Regions from separate parts of the Synechococcus sp. PCC 7336 genome, predicted to be linked through region 4. Evidence: predicted binding sites of a transcription regulator. Region 4 holds the regulator's gene; each other region holds the start of a gene.
The links. Region 4 encodes NtcA, which controls nitrogen genes in cyanobacteria. Its sites were predicted from a motif close to GTANCNNNNGNTAC; they were not measured.

Region 1: a site for NtcA is predicted at 2,761-2,774, ahead of SYN7336_RS11045 (P-II family nitrogen regulator). Genes of this name have one in related genera too.
Region 2: a site for NtcA is predicted at 2,420-2,433, ahead of glnA (type I glutamate--ammonia ligase). Genes of this name have one in related genera too.
Region 3: a site for NtcA is predicted at 2,493-2,506, ahead of SYN7336_RS00845 (MSMEG_0572/Sll0783 family nitrogen starvation response protein). Genes of this name have one in related genera too.

What each region holds. Positions count from the first base shown of each region.
Region 1 covers NZ_CM001776.1:2,319,804-2,325,014, forward strand. The annotation lists gene SYN7336_RS11035 (ABC transporter permease) at 1-967, opposite strand, end outside; gene SYN7336_RS11040 (efflux RND transporter periplasmic adaptor subunit) at 1,024-2,382, opposite strand; gene SYN7336_RS11045 (P-II family nitrogen regulator) at 2,838-3,179, shown strand; gene codA (cytosine deaminase) at 3,303-4,571, shown strand; gene SYN7336_RS25460 (hypothetical protein) at 4,583-5,041, shown strand; gene SYN7336_RS11065 (phospholipase D-like domain-containing protein) at 5,050-5,211, opposite strand, start outside.
Region 2 covers NZ_CM001776.1:425,971-431,181, forward strand. The annotation lists gene pstB (phosphate ABC transporter ATP-binding protein PstB) at 1-68, shown strand, start outside; gene SYN7336_RS02100 (hypothetical protein) at 261-662, shown strand; gene zds (9,9'-di-cis-zeta-carotene desaturase) at 827-2,272, shown strand; gene glnA (type I glutamate--ammonia ligase) at 2,573-3,991, shown strand; gene panD (aspartate 1-decarboxylase) at 4,144-4,506, opposite strand; gene SYN7336_RS02120 (heat-inducible transcriptional repressor HrcA) at 4,766-5,211, shown strand, end outside.
Region 3 covers NZ_CM001776.1:168,939-174,149, reverse strand. The annotation lists gene SYN7336_RS00855 (MSMEG_0568 family radical SAM protein) at 1-613, opposite strand, end outside; gene SYN7336_RS23840 (Nit6803 family nitrilase) at 665-1,693, opposite strand; gene SYN7336_RS00845 (MSMEG_0572/Sll0783 family nitrogen starvation response protein) at 1,892-2,374, opposite strand; gene SYN7336_RS00840 (response regulator) at 3,041-4,069, shown strand; gene SYN7336_RS00835 (PleD family two-component system response regulator) at 4,066-4,434, shown strand; gene SYN7336_RS23835 (chemotaxis protein CheW) at 4,509-5,075, shown strand; gene SYN7336_RS31935 (methyl-accepting chemotaxis protein) at 5,072-5,211, shown strand, end outside.
Region 4 covers NZ_CM001776.1:3,993,129-3,998,339, reverse strand. The annotation lists gene SYN7336_RS26755 (hypothetical protein) at 1-198, opposite strand, end outside; gene hemB (porphobilinogen synthase) at 477-1,451, opposite strand; gene rsmI (16S rRNA (cytidine(1402)-2'-O)-methyltransferase) at 1,513-2,382, opposite strand; gene ntcA (global nitrogen regulator NtcA) at 2,764-3,450, shown strand; gene SYN7336_RS31205 (hypothetical protein) at 3,517-3,723, opposite strand; gene gap (type I glyceraldehyde-3-phosphate dehydrogenase) at 3,859-4,878, shown strand; gene atpD (F0F1 ATP synthase subunit beta) at 5,190-5,211, shown strand, end outside.

The sequences.
Region 1 (5,211 bases), 1.7 Mb from region 4:
GCGACGCCCCAATCGCCTTGCGCAAGCCAATCTCCTGCGTCCGCTCCTTCACCGACACCAGCATGATATTCATAATGCCAATCCCCCCCACAAACAGCGAGATACCGGCGATCGCCGCCAATAGCAATGTCAGTGCCCCCGTGACCGTATCTGTAAATGCCAGCAGGGTTTTCTGGCTGCGGATGACGAAATCATCTTCATTGACAATCTTGTGGCGCAGCCTCAATAGATTGGCGATTTGAAACTCTGCCGCCCTCATGCTCTCTTCATCTGCAATCGAGGCCGAAACATAGGTCAGCTCGATGCCAAAAGGAGAAGTCTGTCCGACTAAGCGACTAGACATCGTCGTAATCGGCACCAAGGCCACTTCATCGTAGTTGAGGCCAACACTAGAGCCTTTTCCTGCCAATACGCCAATCACTTCAAAGCTGACATTGTTGATGCGCAGGCGAGTGCCCAACGGATTGCGATCGTCAAACATGCGATCGGCTAATTCAGAGCCCAATACCGCCACTGGGCGGTTGCGTTGTAGGTCGAGCTCGGAGACAAATCGCCCCCGAGCCACGTCGAAATTGCGCACCAGCGGGAACCCATCAGTAGTGCCGACAATGGTGGTGTTAGAACTGCGATTGCCCACCGACACGACGCCGCGCGTGTTGTATTCGGGGGCGACGGCAACGACGGAGGGCACCTGTTCGGCGATCGCAACAGCATCGGCTAGCACGAGGGTTTTGGGTTGGTTAAAGCCCGCCCGCTGCGATTCGGTATTTCCCGGCAGCGCAAATAAGATATTGGGACCTAACCCTTCAATTTCGCTTTGGACGTAGTTTTGCGCCCCTTCTCCCAAACCCACCAGCGCAATCACCGAGGCATTGCCGATCACAATCCCCAACATGGTCAGCGTGCTGCGCAGCTTGTTTGCCGTCAGCGTTGCGATCGACATCGAGAAACTTTCAGCGAGATTCATGGCACAGTACTTCTGGGATAGGGAGTTGAGAAGAAATAGCCTGCAAAGTCAGCGAATTAGCTGTCGCGATCGCGACCGAAGTTGAGGTTTTCCAAATTGACATCGGGGGGCAGATCGATAAAGACGCGATCGCCCGCTTCAATGCCACTCAAGATCTGCGTTTCGTTGCCCACCGAAGACCCAATCGTAATCGGTTGGAAGCGAGGCTTGTTGTCATCCTCCGGCACCAATACTCCTGTCTTGCCATCAATCGTCACGATCGCCACCGTCGGCACCACCAACCCATTCGGGACCTCGTCGCCAATAAACGTGGCATCCACATTCATGCCCGACAGCAGCTTATCCAGGCCAGTGACCAAATCGACTCGCACCTGAAATGACGTGACATTTTGCTCCACCACCGCTTCTGGAGCAATCAGCTTGACCTGCCCCTCAAACACCTCGTCGGGATAGGCATCGGCTAAAATCTCCACCGTTTGACCCAGCCGAATTTGGCCGATATCGACTTCGGGAACTTCCGCCAGCACCTCCAATCCGTCGGCCAGCGCCACGATCGCCGTCGAGGTGGCCGATGCTGCATCGGACGCCGAGGTGGTCGGCGTCACAAATGCACCCACCGTGGCGAATTTCTGCGTAATTGTACCGGTAAAGGGAGCCCGCACTACCGTATCTGCCTGACGCACCCGAGCCGATTGCAACTGGGCTTGTGCCTCAGCTAGCTCCGCCTCGGCTGCCGCAATGTCTTCGTCGCGACTGCCCCGCTGACTTAAGCTCAGGGCATCGCGAGTCTCCTGCAGGTTGGCTTGCTGCAACGCCAAGGTGGCTTGGGTCACATTGACTTCATTCTCAACCCCATCCATTTCGTCCCGAGAGATCGCTCCCTCCGCTGCCAGCGATCGATTGCGTTCTAGGCGATCTAGAGCCAGTGCCAACCGGGCCTCGGCCTCAATTTCGAGGGCTTCGGCTTGAGCGACGCGGGCGCGAGCCTGGGCAATTTCTTCAGGACGGTTACCCGCTCTGGCCTCGTCTAACTCGGCTGCGGCCCGATCCACCTGAGCCAGAGCGCGAGCCACGTCGGCATTGATATCTTCGGCATCCATGCGGGCGATCGGTTGCCCCGCCTCAACCACATCCCCCTGCTCCACCAGCAGCTCGGCAATCAGTCCTGCATTTTTGGGGCTCAAGTTAACACTGCTGATGGGTTGGATGGCGCCACTGGCGGTAATGCGAATGGCAATGGGCTGTTCTTCCACCGGCACCGTCAGGGCATTGACATCCCAGCCCGCGCTCCGTTGCCGCCACAGCGTCGAGCCCAAGTAAATCGCTCCCACCGCCGCCACAGCAGCAAAGCCAATCGACCAAGTTCGGGGGATCTTGAAGGGAGAGGAAGATGGCAAATCGATAGCTTTAGTCATTATTGATTGAGCCAGTTTTGGGGGGGGACGATGGAGGCATCTTGCAGGGAACCACAGGTTCAGACTGCGGAAATCTCCCCTAAGATACAGGAACGATACAAAAGTTAATCTTTTCTGCATTATAACTATGGATTCCCCCCGCAGAGGTAAAGTTTGCGGCTAAAGGCATCTTCTATTGCGTCCATTACCTTTCAGCGCAGACGGATCTCGGAAGCCAGCGGAGAAAGAACGATACGAAATGACAGCATCAGAGTTAAGACAAACGATTGAGGTCGGCTATCTTTCGAGCGAGGATTCCCCGTCGAACTGACTTATCTGTAGGGGTTCCTGTCGTTTGTCCGCGATGGAGTATCTCCTTCGACATCTGTCCGTGGGAAAGTAGCTATCGCTACAATTTAACTCTCAGACTGAGTGATACACCAAAAACAAACTGCTGCCATATAGAGGGCTGTTCGTTGAAAAAAATTTCGGCGGTGATTCGTCCGTTTCGTCTAGAAGCTGTCAAAAATGCGCTGGTGGAGATCGGTGTCGCCGGTATGACGATTAGTGAAGTGCGCGGGTTCGGTCGCCAGCGAGGCATGACGACCGGGCAAGAGAGCCAGACGGGACAACCCACAGAGTTTTTGCAAAAGTTGCGGGTCGAGATTGTAGTGGCGGACGAAAAGTTCGATAAGGCATTGCAGATGGCGATCGAAGCAGCCCGCACGGGGGCAATCGGGGACGGCAAGATTTTTATTTCCTCTGTGGAGCAAGCGATTCGCATTCGTACGGGGGAATCGGGGCCCGAAGTGCTCTAGAGCAGATTTCATGCCTCCAAGCCATTGGGCCGATCGATGGCGATCGCCTTTTGAAGCTCCAGTGGGCGATCGCCCAGCGAATGGCATGCCATGCTTGAGGCATTCGAGTCAGAGAGGACATTTGTGCCCCCATTCGACCTCATTCTGCGCCGCGCCCGATTGCAAGACCATTCAGTTCCTCAAGACATCGCGATCGCCGCCGGAACCTTTGCCGCCATCGCCCCCCGCCTCGACGCCACCGCCCGCGAAGAAATTGATTGCAGCGATCGCCTCGCTATCCCCCCCTTTGTGGAATCCCACATTCACCTCGACTCGGCAGACACCGCAGGCGAACCCCGCTGGAACGAAAGTGGCACCCTGTTTGAAGGCATTGAAATCTGGCGCGATCGCAAGCAAAAACTGTCGATCGAAGATGTCGAGCAAAGGGCGATCGCCACCCTCAAAACCCAAGCCGCCCAAGGCGTCTTACACGTCCGTTCCCATGCTGATGTGAGCGAATCGAGCTTGATCGCCCTCAAGGGGCTATTGGCCGTGCGGGAGGAAGTCAAAGATTGGATGAACCTGCAGGTGGTGGCCTTTCCGCAAGATGGCCTCTATGGCAGCCCGCAACAGCTCGAGCTGATGGAAGAGGCCTTGAAATTAGGCGCAGATGCGATCGGCGGCATCCCCCACTACGAACTCACCCGCGAAGACGGAGTGCGATCGCTCCAGCAGATCTTCGATTGGGCAGAACAATACGACAAACTCATCGATATCCATTGCGACGAAATTGATGACGACCAATCCCGCTTTCTAGAAGTGATGGTGGCTCAAACCCTGCGCCGCGATCTGGGCAGCCGCGTCACCGCCAGTCACACCACCGCCTTCCATTCCTATAACAACGGTTACGCCCAAAAACTGCTCGGCTCGATCCGCCGCACCCAACTCAACTGTGTGGCCAACCCCCTGATCAACATCACCCTGCAGGGGCGCACCGATACCTACCCCAAACGGCGGGGAGTCACGCGAGTCAAAGAACTCTGGCAGCAGGGAAATAATGTCTCATTGGGGCATGATTGTATCCGCGATCCTTGGTACAGCCTGGGCACTGGCAATATGCTGAACGTAGCCCACATGGCCGTTCATATCTGTCAGATGACTGGTCGAGAACAAGTCAAAGCTTGTTTGGATATGGTGACCCATAACGGAGCCAAGACCCTAAATCTTGACGATCGCTACGGAATCGCCCTGGGTCGTCCGGCTAGTCTGGTGGTGTTGGATGCGTCAGACGAGTTCGAGGCCATTCGCACTCAAGCTGCAGCCCTCTACACCCTCAGCCACGGGCGTATCCTGGCCTGCACCCCTGCCGCTCGACCGAAGTTATTCCTGCCCGAGCCCTCACCCAGACTCTAGGAGCCCCCATCATGCGCTTTGCCATGCAGGTTGCGGACGATCCCGTCAGTCGCGCAATGCTATCCCTGTTTGACGTCACCCCCTCGACAGCGTATGTCGAAATCACCGAGCACGAGTTGTTGATTCGCGAGGGAAATCTCTTTCACGAAAGTTTTCTCCTGCAAGATTTGGGCCGAGCGGGGCTAGACAATTGGAATTGGTTGATGGGACTGGGTCTCCACACCGATTTTCAAGGCACGGTCGCCCCCATTACCAGCCCCGAGAAGGTGATTGGCATTCCCGTTGCCACACCGCGATCGCTTTTCCTCCGTCTGGCAGGACCACTGGGATTTCAGGTGGACTGCAATCGCTTAGTCATGAGTTTGGCAGAGCCCGACTCGTTTTTGGTGGCGTTTAATGCCAGCTTGGCGAAGACGACAGATTCGCTTGAGGAGCAGGAGGAAGAGTTCCAGCAGTATTCGGCAGATTAAAGCCCGAATTACCACACCACCCGTCCCCGCAAATCCGCCAACTTTGCAGGCCCAATCCCCTCGATCGCCTCTAGATCCGACCGAGACCGAATCGGGCGAGCGCGAACAATCCGCTGGGCTAATGTCGGACCAATGCCGGGTAAAGCCTCCAACTGCTCGGGAGTAGCCGT
Region 2 (5,211 bases), 1.5 Mb from region 4:
CAGAAGCAATCTTCAATCATCCCGTTCGAGCAGAAACTCGCGAATATGTGAGCGGCCACTTCGGCTAAGTCCAGTCGAGCGGAATAGAGACTTACCCCAGACGATCTACCTTCTCTGCTTGGGGCAAAGCTTGTTTGCCAACAGGTTAGTGCTGGGGCTGGGTAAATAATGTTAACTTTGATTTCATTTGATTGCGCTTGGTTAAGTGTCCGTCTTCGCCTATGCTGAATAGAGGCTGTTTCCCCCATTGAGACATTTTCATGAAAATTTTCCTGTCTAAAGTCGTAGCGCTGCTGCTGGTGGCAGTGCTGTTTGTCTCCGGCTGTGCCTCGACTCCAGGAACCGAGCGTCTTTCGGGTAAATATTATGACGATGCGCAGGTGGTGGTAGACGTGCTGCGCGAGGCGATCGCCGTTCCCCCAGAGGCTGAAAATCAAGCGGAGGTGCGCAAAGAGGCCCTTTCGGTGATGGAGGCATTTGGCTCTCGCTACAACCGCAATCGCTATAAGGGATATCAGTCTTACACCACCCTCAGAACCATCTTCAACACCTTGGGCTCTTACTATCGTCAAGAGAAAATTCGTCCCATTCGTCAAGACCGGCTCGATCGAGTGGCTAGCGAACTCCGGCAGGCTGAACTCGCCATTCAGCGCAAGCGCTAAATCTCAGTGCGATCTCGTGACTGTCTTGCGATCGCATTGCAGCGGACTAGGGACGCATTGTGGCGTCCCTTTTGTTTCGCCCAGATTGGCGCGATCGCGCGCAGCTAGTGCCTTAGAATGAGGAAGATTTACATTGCGTTACAGTTGACGTCAGGGAAATTCGCATGCACGTCGCCATTGTTGGAGCTGGGCTGGCTGGTCTGAATACCGCCGTCAACCTAGTGGAAGCGGGCCACACCGTCGAAATTTTTGAGAATCGTCCGTTTGTGGGGGGCAAAGTTGGCAGTTGGATAGACAAAGATGGCAACCACATCGAAATGGGATTGCATGTCTTTTTCGGCTGCTACTACAACCTCTTTGGACTGATGGCCAAAGTGGGAGCCCTCGACCATCTCCTGACCAAACAACACACCCATACCTTTGTCAATCGCGGTGGCGAGCTGGGTGCCCTCGATTTTCGCTTCTTTGCCAGAGCCCCCTTCAATGGCTTAAAGGCGTTCTTTACCACCTCGCAGTTGTCGGCCAGAGACAAACTGCAAAACTCGATCGCCCTCGGCACCAGCCCGATTGTGCGCGGCTTGGTGGACTTTAACGGAGCTATGCAGCAGGTGCGCGAGCTCGATCGCATCAGCTTCGCCGCTTGGTTTCGCAGCCACGGCGGCTCCAACGGCAGCCTCAAACGCATGTGGAATCCGATCGCCTACGCCCTCGGCTTCATCGACACCGAGAATATCTCCGCCCGCTGCATGCTGACCATCTTCTTGTTCTTCGCCACTAAAACCGAGGCATCGGTGTTGCGCATGCTAGAAGGCTCTCCTGCCGAATTTCTCCACAAACCGATTGTGGACTACATTACATCGCGGGGGGCGAAACTCCATCTCCGTCGCGGCGTCAGCGAAATCTTGACGGCAGGAACTGAAGATCGGCAGAGGGTCTCGGGTCTGAAACTCGCTGACGGGGACACAGTCACTGCCGATGCCTATGTCTGCGCGGCGGCTATTCCCGGCACCCACCGCCTACTGCCCCCCCACTGGCGTCGCTGGCCTCAGTTCGACAATATTTACAAACTGGAGGCCGTGCCGGTGGTGACCGTCCAACTGCGATTTGACGGCTGGGTGACGGAATTGCGGGGGGAAGCGAAAACGGCAGCCGAGCAGGCGTCTGCCATCGGGCTGGATAACCTGCTTTACACCGCCGACGCCGATTTCTCCTGCTTTGCCGATCTCGCCCTCACCAGTCCGTCCTCTTATTACAAAGAGGGGGAAGGCTCGCTATTGCAATTGGTGCTCACCCCCGGCGATCGGTTTGTGCCCATGAAAAATGAGGCGATCGCCCAGCAGGTTAGCCAGCAGGTTCGAGATCTGTTTCCCTCGGCCCGCAATTTAAATGTGACCTGGTTCAGCGTGGTCAAGCTAGCCCAATCCCTTTACCGCGAGGGGCCGGGAATGGACCCCTATCGGCCCGACCAAACAACCCCCGTGCCCAATTTCTTCCTCGCCGGTAGCTACACCATGCAGGATTACATTGACAGCATGGAAGGGGCAACGATTTCAGGCAACTTAGCGGCGCAAGCAATCTTGGAGAGCGCGTTAATAGCCGGAAAAGTATAGAGCGCTATTTTATACGATCGCATTGTCCCGTCTGCGAAGCTTTGTCATTTCCGTCAAGTGGGTTGCACCTTTACAGCAACCCACTCGGTGCATTGAGGTGGGGGCGAAGGTATCTGCAGATTCACTTAAGGCAGAACGGATTTTTTGGTATTGCTAGATACAAAACAGGGGTAGGTGGCTCTCTAGGATCGGGTGAGCAAAATCTGACGCTCTATTGACTCCGGTGCTCCAGTATTCTTGAAGCGATTGAATCGGGGCGTCTAGGAACAAATTCAGGTATTTAAAAGGAGACAGACGCGAATGGCATCACCCCAAGACGTAATGAACCTGATTCAGGAGCACGATGTCCAGATTGTCGATCTGAAATTTATCGACCTACCCGGCACCTGGCAGCATTGCTCTTTCTATGTCGATCAAATAGACACCGATACTTTCGCGGAAGGCTTGGCCTTTGACGGCTCCAGTATTCGCGGTTGGAAGGCCATTAACGAATCCGACATGTTGATGGTGCCCGACCCCAACACCGCTTGGCTCGAACCCTTCACCGAAGTTCCGACCCTCAGCCTCACCTGCAGCATTAGCGAGCCCCGCACTGGCGAGCCTTACGAGCGCTGCCCCCGCAGCATCGCCGCTAAAGCGATCGCCTATCTCAGTTCCACTGGTATTGCCGATACCGCCTACTTTGGCCCCGAAGCAGAATTCTTCATTTTTGACGACGTTCGGTTCGACCAAACCCAAAACAGTGCCTATCACTATGTGGATTCCATCGAAGGTCGCTGGAACTCCGGTCGCGAAGAAGAGGACGGCAACCTAGGCTACAAGCCCCGCTACAAAGAAGGCTATTTCCCCGTCTCCCCCACCGACTCCTACCAAGACCTTCGCACCGAAATGCTACTGACCATGGGCAAGCTAGGGGTGCCGATCGAAAAGCACCACCACGAAGTGGCCACAGGCGGTCAAGCGGAGTTGGGGGTCAAGTTTGCCGATATGATCTCCGCTGCAGACTACTTGATGATCTACAAGTACGTCATCAAGAATGTGGCTAAGAAGCACGGCAAGACGGTGACCTTCATGCCCAAGCCTTTGTTCAACGACAACGGCACCGGCATGCACACCCACCAGTCCCTCTGGAAAGGCGGCCAGCCCCTCTTCTTTGGTGACGGCTATGCCAACCTGAGCCAGATGGCCCTGCACTACATCGGCGGCATCCTCAAGCACGCTCCTGCCCTACTCGCCTTTACCAATCCCACCACCAATTCCTACAAGCGGTTGGTCCCCGGTTTTGAGGCGCCGGTTAACCTGGCCTACTCGCAGGGCAACCGCTCTGCTTCCGTGCGGATTCCGATTACTGGCTCCAATCCGAAGGCCAAGCGTCTGGAATTCCGCTGCCCCGACGCCACCAGCAACCCCTATCTGGCCTTTGCTGCCATGCTGATGGCTGGTTTGGACGGCATCAAGAACCAAATCGATCCCGGCAGCCCCTTGGATGTCGATATTTACGATCTATCCCCCGAAGAACTGGAAAAAATTCCCTCCACTCCCGGCTCCCTCTCGGAGGCGTTGGAGAACCTCAAAAGCGACCATGCCTTCATGTTGGAAGGCGGCGTCTTTACCGAGGACTTCATCAACAACTGGATCGAGTACAAGCTGGACAACGAGGTGATTCCCCTCAGCTTGCGCCCTCACCCCTACGAGTTCTCCCTCTACTACGACGTGTAAGTCAATGCAACTCGTTGAAGCGCGATCGCCCCTCAAGCGAGGGGCTTTTTTTGGGGTAATCCAGGCATTTAGCGCAGCGAACCACAGCGCTAGTGAAAGGGTCTAATAGACACATTCTCAAAACTACGGGTCTCTGCTTAGACGGGGTGCCGCTATCGGACCAACTCTAACTGAGTTAGATTTTTAAAAATGCGATTGTTGGCATCCAGCAAGAGCTTGATCGGCTGGGTGGGCTTGTCTTGGAGGTGAAATGACATGATGGTGATTTCATCCCCTGCCCGAACCAAATGGGCGGCAGCACCGTTCATACAGACGACGCCAGAATGGCGATCGCCCGCGATCGCATAAGTCTCCAAGCGATTGCCATTGGTATTATCCACCACCAATACCTTCTCGTACTCAGCTAAATCGGCAGCCTCCATCAAGGCTTTATCGATGGTGATGGAGCCCGTATAGGCCAAATTCGCTTCAGTCACTATTGCTTTGTGAAGCTTGGATTTGAGGAAAATGCGCATAAGCACTGTCAGGACAGGAGTTAAGTTGGCTAAACGGCAACTGCGTCAGCGATACGATCCTAACCGGGAGAACGCCCCAAACGCCAAAATTAGCGGTAGGTTGGCGATCGCTCGAAGGTCGATTGGAACGGATAGCGGGAGTAACTTCAGGGAAGACTAGCGATCGTGCAACTGGCTGCGCTACGCTGAATTCAACCTGTGGGATACACGTAGGTACAGCAATACAGCCGAAGTCACTCGATGCGGTACAACGATCCCCATGCAAATTAACTTGAATGCCCGACAGCAAAATATTCTCTGGGCGACGGTTCGCAGTTATATCGCCACGGCAGAGCCTGTGGGCTCCAAAACCTTAGCCCAATCCTACGACTTGGGGGTGAGCACCGCCACCATCCGCAATGTCATGGCGGTATTAGAGCGCAGCGGCTTATTGTTCCAACCCCACACTTCCGCCGGACGCATTCCCTCCGATAACGGCTATCGCGTCTACGTTGACGACTTGATCGAAGACCCCACCGACCTGCAGGAGCAACTCTTGCAAGTGCTCTCCGATCGCCTCGGCCAGCAACTGAACGACAATCTCGAAACCCTACTGCACCAAGCCACTCAAATTTTGGCCACCTTGAGTGGTTGCATTGCCCTCGTCACCGCTCCCCCAACTGACACCGCCACCATCCGCCACCTACAACTGGTGGCAGTCGATCG
Region 3 (5,211 bases), 1.2 Mb from region 4:
CCCTCGCTTTAATGGCACGGGCACAGTCGGCTAAATAGGCTGCGCCGCGATCGCGACCGTTCGGGGTACCGGTGGTCATCACCAAATGCTTCACCCCATCCAGCCGCACCGCTGCCTCCGCCACTTCCGCCAATTGTTCGGGTGTTTTGCGCGCGATCGTTTGCCCGCTGGCGAGAGACTCGCCAATGGCACAAAATTGGCAGGCAGTGTCGCGATCGCCATAGCGAATACAAGTTTGCAAGACGGTCGTAGCCAGCACATCTCGACCGTGCAGCAGGGCGATTTTTCGATAGGGAATGCCATCCGCAGTGGTCAGACTGTAAAACTCGGGCTCGGGGGGGAACTGAACGGTGGCGATCGCCTCGCCAGCCTTAGTCAGGGTGGCGGTGGGAGTTTCTCGGTTGGCCTGGGGTTGAGGAATTGCTCTGGAGCTGTAGGGGGACTGGGAGGCGGTTCCTGTAAACACTGGCACCATCACGGTCGTACCATCCACGATCGCGGCCTTGTGGTCGGAGGGTCCCGCTCCCCCCTTGCGACCGGACACCCCCAGATCGTCTCGGCAGAGGTTCAGTCCTCGGGATTGCAGCTCGGTAATCAATCGTTGTTTATTCATTGACTTGGCTAGGCTCGACTGCAGGAACGGTTGGGTTGGGAAAGGGTTGACTCAAGCGACCGGTTGGGGGTCGCAGTGGGCGATCGCGTTTGAGGAATGGGCAGGCTCTGCCTCCGGTGGGGGGACTGCTGGCGCGATCGCCCCTGTTCCGGTCTCCAGCGAGTAGGGCTGCGGGTCGCTGTTCATCCACAACTTGAGCAACTCGGGGCGAGCGTAGTGACCGACCGCATCCACCATGCGCTTGCGCTTGATAATCAGAGAAAAGTCCAGATCGGCGATCGCCAGTCCTTCCCCCTCTCGAATGGGCTCGCACAGGTGTTTTCCCTCGGGGCTGATAATGGCGGTGTGGCAGCCCCCCGCCAATACCCGCTGCAATTTGGGATCGTCCGCAATCTGCCGCACCTGTTCGGCGGACAGCCAGCCAGTGGCATTGACGACAAAACAGCCGGACTCCAGAGCGTGGTGGCGAATGGTGACCTCGATTTGCTCGGCAAAGATATCCCCCACCATCGAACCGGGGAATTGGGCGCAGTGAATTTGCTCCCGCTGGGCAATCAAGGCATAGCGCGCCAGAGGGTTGTAATGCTCCCAGCAAGCGAGAGCGCCCACCCGACCCACGGCAGTCTCCACCACTTTGAGTCCGGCTCCGTCCCCCTGTCCCCACACCATGCGCTCGTGAAAGGTGGGGGTAAGCTTGCGCCGTTTTAGCAACAGCGACCCGTCCGCATCGAATAGCAACTGACTGTTGTAGAGAGACCCCCCATCCAACTCGTTTATGCCCAAAACCACCACTATGCCGCGATCTTTGGCCACTTGGCTGACGGCATCCACGACTGGACCGGGAACGACCACAGCTTCTTCGTAAAGACGCATGTGTTCCTTGCCCATCAGCACAGGGGGCTGCACGAAGGAGAAATAGGGATAGTAGGGAATGAAGGTCTCGGGAAAGACGATTAGCTCCACTCCCTGTTGGGCGGCATCGGCGATCGCCGCCAGCACCTTCTCGGTCGTTCCCTCCCGGCTAAATAACACCGGACTGATTTGTGCGGCAGCGACTCGAATCGTGGGGGATTTGTCCATCATGACCTCCGGGGTACTCCCGCCAGAACGCAGAGCGTTTGGCGGTGAGGGGGATAGGATAGTTAAACGCAGGGCGGTTGGACTACCGCTCTCTGGCTGTGGAGGCTTATCCGCTGGGATGCCTGTGAAACAGCAACTCTCACTCGTGAGTCTGAGAAGCTCCCGCTAGCCCCGTAGGGGTAGCGGTGAGAGTAGTCACTACATCGTCCAGGTATCCAAAATAAAGGCTCCCTCTTTGCGATGGACTAATACGATGTCCAAAACATCGAGGGGATTAATGGGAGTAATGCCGGGGATCAAAGAAGGTTCGCCATGGCCGTACAGTGCTTGTAGCGCAAATCTGCAGGCGTAAACTTTCCCCCCTTCTTCCATAATCTTGACCAGTTGGTCGTTCATGGCTAGGTGACCGGGAAATGCCCCATCTCCCAGCTTGGGAAAGCCCCGCTGCACGCCGAGGGTAACGCCAGGACCGTAGAGCAGCACGGAGGTTTCGAAGCCTTTGCGAATCAAACGGGTGGCTTGCAACAGATTGACGAGCCCAATCGAGCCCTCAAATGCAACCGTGTGGAAGGTGACGAGCGCTTTCTCCCCAGGTTCAGCCTGAACATCGGGAAAAACTTTTTCTTCATAATCTACTAAAAAATCGCCCGTTTTATAGGCGGGAAAAGTGACTTCAGGCATAGCTGCATTCCTCGATTCGCAAAGCATCACAACTCGATCTCGAACCCGCTCCATCGAGCTGAAATCGGCTGTCTTTGCATGAATGGGCGTAGCTTACGAGGTAAAGATCCGGTCTTTTGTAACTCTGACTACATATCTCCAAAAACTAGATCTTTATCTGAGGCCAACTGGCGTTTGCGGCGGGTAGGCGATCGGCTGAAGAGATGGACCTGTCGAAATCAATAGGTTTGTCAGGAATGCCCGATATTTGAAGTAGGACGCAAACAAACCTGTAACCTAAGCCAACAGTCTCACCTGCCGTTGCAGCAAGGGATGTCCGTTGATGTCCGTTTGAAAGGTTCTCAGGAAAAACTAGTGGCAAGTTAATCAAAGTATACGGTCTGGGTAAGATCGCGGTTGTGCAGGTGCATCATGCGCTACGCATCGGATGAAATTCTCGGGCCGCTTCCCGGGAATCGATTGGCTCAGATTCGGTCTGTCATTGTCGGGCTGTCATTGCTCGCGATCTCAATTATCTGCCTCTGGGCTTCCCATGAAACATGAAATTTGTCTCGCAGCGAGGTTTGCATGGTTGCTAGCGCGCCTTTACCTTCAAGTTCACCTCGATCCAACTCCTCCCCTGCCAAAGTACTGAGGAGAATTATCGATAATCGTCTTTCGGGGCGATTGGTTTTTCACGATAAAGAGGGCAGCGGCATCTTCTGGGAGGTTGTTGTGGGTAATGGAAAGCTGCATTTTGCTGCCAGTACTCAAGGGGATCTAGACCGATTGAAATATTGTCTCAGTTCCAATTTTCCCAGCCTCGCATGGCATCCTATCCCATCCCTCGGCCCCTACGATCTGATTTGCCACTTTTGGCAATCTGGCGAACTCACCCTGAAGCAAGTGCGACAGGCGCTCCTGGAAGTTACCAGCGAGGGGATGACCCAACTGTTGGCAATTCCGCAGACCGACATTCAATTCGAACGGGTTTTGGGCCTAGATCCCATTTTGCTGGACGTACCGATCCAAACGGCGATCGCCTCTCGCAGGACGCAGATTCAGCGCTGGCGACAATTGCGTCCCACCATCCCCTCCCCCTTTCAGCGGATTGTTTCAGGCGATCGAGGGCAACTGTTCGAGCATTTGAGCGAGCTACTGAGGCACCTCCCCCCTCGCGATCGGTTCGATGCCCTGCTGGATGAATCCCCCTGTCTCTATCGCATGGCCGAATGTTTCTCAGTCGATGTTCTGAGGCTGGCCGAACTGATCGGCCCGCTGGTGGAAAGTGGTGCCATTCGGTTGGGTAACCTGCAGGCGGCGAGCGATCGGCCCCGACTTACCATCGCCTGTATTGATGACAGCAAAGCGGTACAGCGGAAAGTTCGCTTAACCCTCGAATCGGCTGGATACGACGTGTTGGAGTTGCTGGAACCGGCTCGGGCTCTGACAGCGCTAGTGCGTCGCAAACCCAGTGCCATTTTGCTGGACATTACGATGCCGGAGATTAGTGGCTACGAGCTCTGTCGGCTACTGCGGCAATCTGCTGCATTAAAAGACGTGCCGATTCTGATGTTGACCGGCCGCGATGGTGCGATCGATCGCTTGCGAGCCCGCATGGCTGGCTCGACGGATTACATCACCAAACCGTTCAATTCTCAAGACCTCTTGTCTCGCATTGAACGCCTCATTTCATCAAAGGTACCTCAAGTATGAAATCTATCTTAGTGGTTGAAGATTCCCGCGCCGAACAGCAATTAATTGTCTCGCTGCTACAAAATGCAGGACACCACGTTCAGTTTGCCAGCTCTGCCGAAGAAGCCTGGGAATGGTTGAAGAAAAGCCCCGCCAAGCCAGATATGATTGTGCTCGACATCATTATGCCGGGGGCCACTGGCCTCGACTTTTGCCGCGAGCTGCGCCAATCTTCCGAATTTGACAGCATTCCCGTCATCTTTTGCTCCTCAAAAGACAAAGAATTCGACCAGTTTTGGGCCTTGCGACAGGGGGGAAATGCCTACATTACCAAACCCTTTGCCCCCAATGAATTTATGACCACCGTGCAGCAATATCTGCACTAATCTCCGCGCGATCGCAGCTCGGCAAAATCTTTTCCACAAATGGCTGCAAGTCCCGAACGCGTTCGGGCAGCGCCGTGCCTTCCAGAACCACTGTTCCCCACTTCTCTCACTCTCGGCAGTCGCAACCCATGCTGAAGGAATACTTTCAGATTCAACTCGGACCTAGAGTGCAATTGGCGATGCCGCTGGAAAATACCAGTGAAGCCATGACTGAGGTGCGCCGCAACATCTGCGCGATTCCCGGCGTCCCTCCCCACCTGCCCGGAGTGGTGAATCAGCGGGGGCGGTTGCTGTGGGTTTTAGATTTGGCCGCTCTGCTAGGGGTAGAAACCCCTAGGGGATCGGGGGGCTCTGCCGAGAAGCTGACCTTGCTGGCACTGAGTCGCGATCGCCAAGCGAACAATCTCGACACGGCCGAGCTCCCGCAGGTGGGCTGTCTCGTCACCGAATTGAAAGGGGTAATTAACCTCGACCCCCGCCAGCTCAAACCGCTGCCCAGTCAATTATCAAAGCAAGTTCGTCCTTATTTGCACGGCATTGTCCCGGTGGGTGATTCATTAGTTGCCATCCTCGATATTGCCGCTGTATTTCGCACCCTCAGAGCCAACAGTTTCTCTCGTCGTTTGTCAGTAAACCCATGACTGCCACCAACTCCCGTCTTTCCAACTCCCGCTCCTCTCTCGCAAGCGTCTCTACGACTGGCTTTACCCCCGACATCAATCAACTCATCGCCCAGATTTCTCAAGCACATACCTTGGAACAAGCGGGAAATATTGA
Region 4 (5,211 bases):
TGTGCCACTCAAGTAGCACCGGCCGGCATTGCGGTACATAAATCGCCAGTTACGCTCGAATTCCGCACTATATCCATCGGCGCTCAGGATCGATTGGGGCTTGAGCTGTTGGAGGCGATCGCGGCGATCGATATCCACGGCTTTACCCATTTGCAACCAACAGGCAACATATGCCTTAACTCGTTCGGGGCTAGCCATGATGCCATAAGGATACTTCTACTTTGAGTGTAAGTAGGTCAATGCATACCTATCGCGATCGTGTCAAAGATTTTCCGAAACTTCACAGCGCTTAATGAGTCGCTCGATCGCTTCATAAATTGACAGAAGCTCTCAAGTTTTATACCGATATTCTCCCAACGTGGGTTCGACAAGGGACTGGACCCCATCCCCTAACCCCTTCCCCCAGAATTACGGCTGACGCCACGCTTCGCGAGGGGAGAGGGGTCGGGGGTGAGGGCAATTCAGAGCTCGGAACCTTACTGCAACAACAGCGCCACTTCCTTGGCAAAATACGTCAAAATCAGATCGGCACCCGCCCGTTTCATACTCAGCAGCGTTTCCAACATCACCTTTTTGCCATCAATCCAGCCCATTTGCTCGGCAGCTTTAATCATGGCGTACTCACCACTGACGTTATAGGCCGCCACTGGCAGATTGGTAGATTCTTTGATGCGATAAATGATGTCTAGATAAGCTAACGCAGGCTTCACCATCACCATATCTGCCCCCTCCATCTCGTCTAACTCCATTTCGCGCATGGCCTCGCGAGCATTGGCAGGGTCCATTTGGTAGGTCTTTTTATCGCCCGCCTTGGGAGCAGAACCCAAGGCATCGCGGAAGGGACCGTAATAGGCAGAAGCATACTTAGCCGAATAAGCCAGAATTGCAACGTCTTCAAACCCCTTTTCGTCCAGCGCTTCCCGCAATGCTCCAATCCGACCGTCCATCATGTCGGAGGGGGCGACAATATCGGTCCCCGCTTCTGCTTGACACAGTGCTTGCTCGACCAAGACCTCGACAGTTTCGTCGTTGAGAATGATGCCATCTCGAACGATGCCGTCATGACCGTCGCTGTTGTAGGGGTCGAGGGCCACGTCAGTGATGAGGGTAATGTTGGGGATAGCGGCTTTGATAGCTTTCAGCGCTTGAGGAATTAAGCCGTCGGGATTGAAGCTTTCGCTGCCGTAGGAATCTTTTTTCTCCTCGGGTACGGCAGGGAAGAGCGCGATCGCCCGAATGCCCAACTGATGCGCCTCTTGCACTTCTTTGACGAGCAGATCGAGGGTATAGCGATAAGACCCCGGCATAGAGGTAACTTCTTCGCGGGTGTTTTCCCCTTCCATCACAAACAAGGGATAAATCAGATCTTTAACAGACAGTTGAGTTTCCTGCACCATGTCGCGGATGGCAGCAGTGCGGCGCAGGCGGCGGGGGCGGTAGGTGAGATCCATAGCTGAGTCAAAGGGTTGTGGGGAAAGGGTTTTGTCAAGCCGATCGAAGGGCCTTTTTATCCTACTGCACGGGGGGATTGTCCGATTCGGTCCCCTCTAGCGCGAGGGATAGCCGGTATATAGCCCGCCGATCGCAGCCGGTCTGTTTGGCCACCTGACGGCTCGCCTGCGATCGCGATAGACCCTGCCCTATCAACTCCCGCAATTGCTCGCGCAAAGCAGATTCCGACGTATCCGCAGGCTTAGGCTGCGCGCCTGCCAAAACTAAGGTGAACTCACCCCGAGGCGATCGCTCGGCGAACTGTTCCAGCGCAGACGCCACCGTTCCCCGCCAAAATTCCTCGTAACGTTTCGTTAATTCGCGGGCCACCACAATGGGGCGATCGGGCTCCACATAGGCCAGTAAATCCTTCAGCGTGCGGGTCAAGCGGTGCGGGGCTTCATACAACACTATCGTGCGCCTCTCCTCCGCAAGCTCTTGCAGAATCGCGTCCCGCTGCTTGCGCGCAGTGGGGAGAAACCCTTCAAATGCAAATCGCTGTGCGGGCAAACCCGAGGCCACTAACGCCACAATCAGAGCGGTGGGACCGGGCACGGGCACGATCGCGATGCCAGCGGCAATACAGGCTTGCACCAACTCCACCCCCGGATCGGAGATACCGGGCATGCCAGCATCTGTCACCAGGGCGATCGCCTCTCCCGCCTGTAGCTTCGCGACTAATTCTGGCGTGCGGCGGGCAATGTTGTGGCGGTGGTAGCTCAGCAATGGGGTGGAAATGCCAAAGTATTTGAGCAAGCTACCGGAATGACGGGTATCTTCTGCTGCAATCGAGTCCACCTCGCGCAAAATATGTAAGGCGCGATCCGATACATCGCCGCGATTGCCAATCGGCGTTCCCACCAAATAGAGCGTGCCGGGTTCGACGGTCATTACAGACATCAACGATGAAACTCGCAAGGGTGTAGACAATTATGGACTCTATCCCGAGCAGCAATTCTGACCCAAATGGGCTTGCCGAGTCCAGGCAATTGGTGGCGATCGAGCTGTTATCGGTTTATCTTTGAGAAAAATGTGCACTAGGATACAAAACCTGACGGCGGATAGCCTCTAGTGTATGTAAAAAATTAAGGCTCCATCATGCAGATTGGCCAGCTTAACCTGCCGAATTGAGCGCGTTAGAGTTTTAACTGGATTGACAGCCAATTAAATAGAATGCGACAGATCTCTATCCAAAGCCAATATCGAGCACCAATCGGTCTACAGAATCAATTCGTCATTGAGAGTTAATACACCTGACTGAGGATAGAGATTATGATCCCATTGGATTCGGTAGCAGCCCCTGAAAGACCCCTATCCTCTGTTTTTAAGGAAATGGCAGGCACTCAGTATCCGCCAATGGTGGACACTTACGAGCGCGGCAAGACCATTTTCTTTCCGGGCGATCCGGCAGAACGAGTCTATTTTCTCCAGAAAGGGGCAGTTAAGCTCTCGCGGGTGTACGAATCGGGGGAAGAGATTACGGTAGCACTATTGCGGGAAAATAGTATTTTTGGGGTGCTTTCCCTGCTGACGGGACAACATTCCGATCGCTTTTACCATTCAGTGGCATTCACGACGGTCGAGTTACAGTCGCTGCCGATCGAGCAGGTACAAAAGGCGCTAGAAGATAATGCCGAATTGGCGATGTTACTGCTAAAAGGCTTGTCTTCTCGGATTTTGGAAACGGAGATGATGATCGAGACCTTAGCCCATCGAGATATGGGCTCTCGCTTGGTCAGTTTCTTGCTCATTCTCTGCCGCGACTTTGGCCTCCCCAGCAGCGATGGCGTCACCATCGACTTGCGTTTATCCCACCAAGAAATTGCCGAGGCGATCGGCTCGACGCGAGTCACCATTACGCGGTTATTGGGCGATTTGCGCAAACACAACTATATTTCTATTCACAAGAAAAAAATTACCGTTCGCGATCCGATTCAACTGGGCAAGCGATTTACCTAGAGGCTCGCAAAGGGGGCTCTAACGGCGATGCCTGCTTTGTATAAGTCGCCACTCAGTATATCCTCTCTACGTCCCATCTCTCCCTTGGAGATCGATCGCCAGCACGGACCCCACCAAACGCTTGCTCGGAGCGCGATCGCAATAGAATAGAATGATCCTCGTTGTTCGACTGACGTCCGGCGTTGCTCGACTGACGTCCGGCGTTGCTCGACTGACGTCCGGCAGGAATGAAAGGCGTCGGCGATCGTCACTCGGGTATAGACTCAGTAACATGGAGCTAAATCATAGATTCTGAGATCCAACATCAGAATCAGCTCGAATCTAAATTGAATCTATAGATGTCGTGACGATTGCGATATGATGTGCTAGTCAGCAACACCTGTTCGTAAAAACGCAAGGAAAGGGTCAGTGATTAAGGTAGCCATTAACGGATTTGGCCGCATCGGTCGTAACTTCTTACGATGCTGGTTGACGAGAGCAAACTCCGGCCTCGATATCGTTGCCATTAACGATACGGGGGATGCTAATACCAGCGCTCACCTGCTCAAATACGACTCTATCCTCGGTCCTCTCGAGGGCGTGAATGTCGAAGCCCGAGATGGCAAGCTACTCCTCGATGACAAAGCCATCACAGTGGTTTCCGATCGCAACCCCAACAACCTGCCCTGGAAAGCAATGGGCATCGATCTGGTAATCGAAGCCACTGGCGTCTTCCGCAACTACAAAGGCGCTGCCCGCCACGTCGAAGCCGGTGCCAAGAAAGTCATGATTACTGCTCCTGCCAAGGGGTCTGACGTTCCCACCTACGTTTATGGGGTCAACCAAAACGATTACGATCCCGTGGGAGACATTGTGGTGAGCAACGCGAGCTGCACCACCAACTGCCTTGCCCCCATCCTTAAGGTCATTCTGGAGAAATTCGGCGTGGTGCGGGGCATTATGACCACCACCCACAGCTACACGGGCGACCAGCGTCTGCTGGATAACACCCACCGCGATCTGCGCCGCGCCCGTGCCGCTGCCTTGAGCATTGTGCCCACCACCACTGGGGCAGCAACCGCTGTTGCACTCGTGCTGCCCGAGCTTAAGGGGAAGCTGGGGGGCTTGGCAGTCCGCGTTCCGACCCCCAATGTTTCCTTGGTCGATCTGGTCGTTCAAACCGAACAGAAGGTCATTGCCGAAGAAGTGAACGGTGCCCTCAAAGAAGCCTCTGAGAATGGTTTGGCCGGTATTTTGGGTTATTCGGAAGTTCCCTTGGTTTCGATCGACTACCGTCGGGCCCATTGCTCCTCTGTGGTGGACTCTCTCCTAACCACGGTTCTCGATGGCGATTTGGTCAAGCTGATGGCTTGGTACGACAACGAGTGGGGCTACTCCCAGCGCGTTGTAGACTTAGCCGAGCACATGTCCGCCAAGTGGCAAGGGTAATTTTTCAGCCTCTCTCTGACTGGGCGATCGCGGTTTACCGAGGTCACGGCCAAGTGATAGCCTAGTCAGCGGAAAATGGTGAGCAAAAGTGCTTAGCGTCGCACATCGAGTGACGGTGTCGCGATCGCAACCTCAAGCCGACTCAATTCAAGCCAACCCCTTCATTCAATTCTAGATTTCCTTCAATTCTAGATTTCCTTCAATTCTAGATTTCCTTCAATTCTAGATTTCCTTCAATTCTAGATTTCCTTCAATTCTAGATTTCATTCGACGATAGATACAGACATCGCTGCCAGGAGCTTATTGCGAGCATGGTCACAACAACTGCAACCA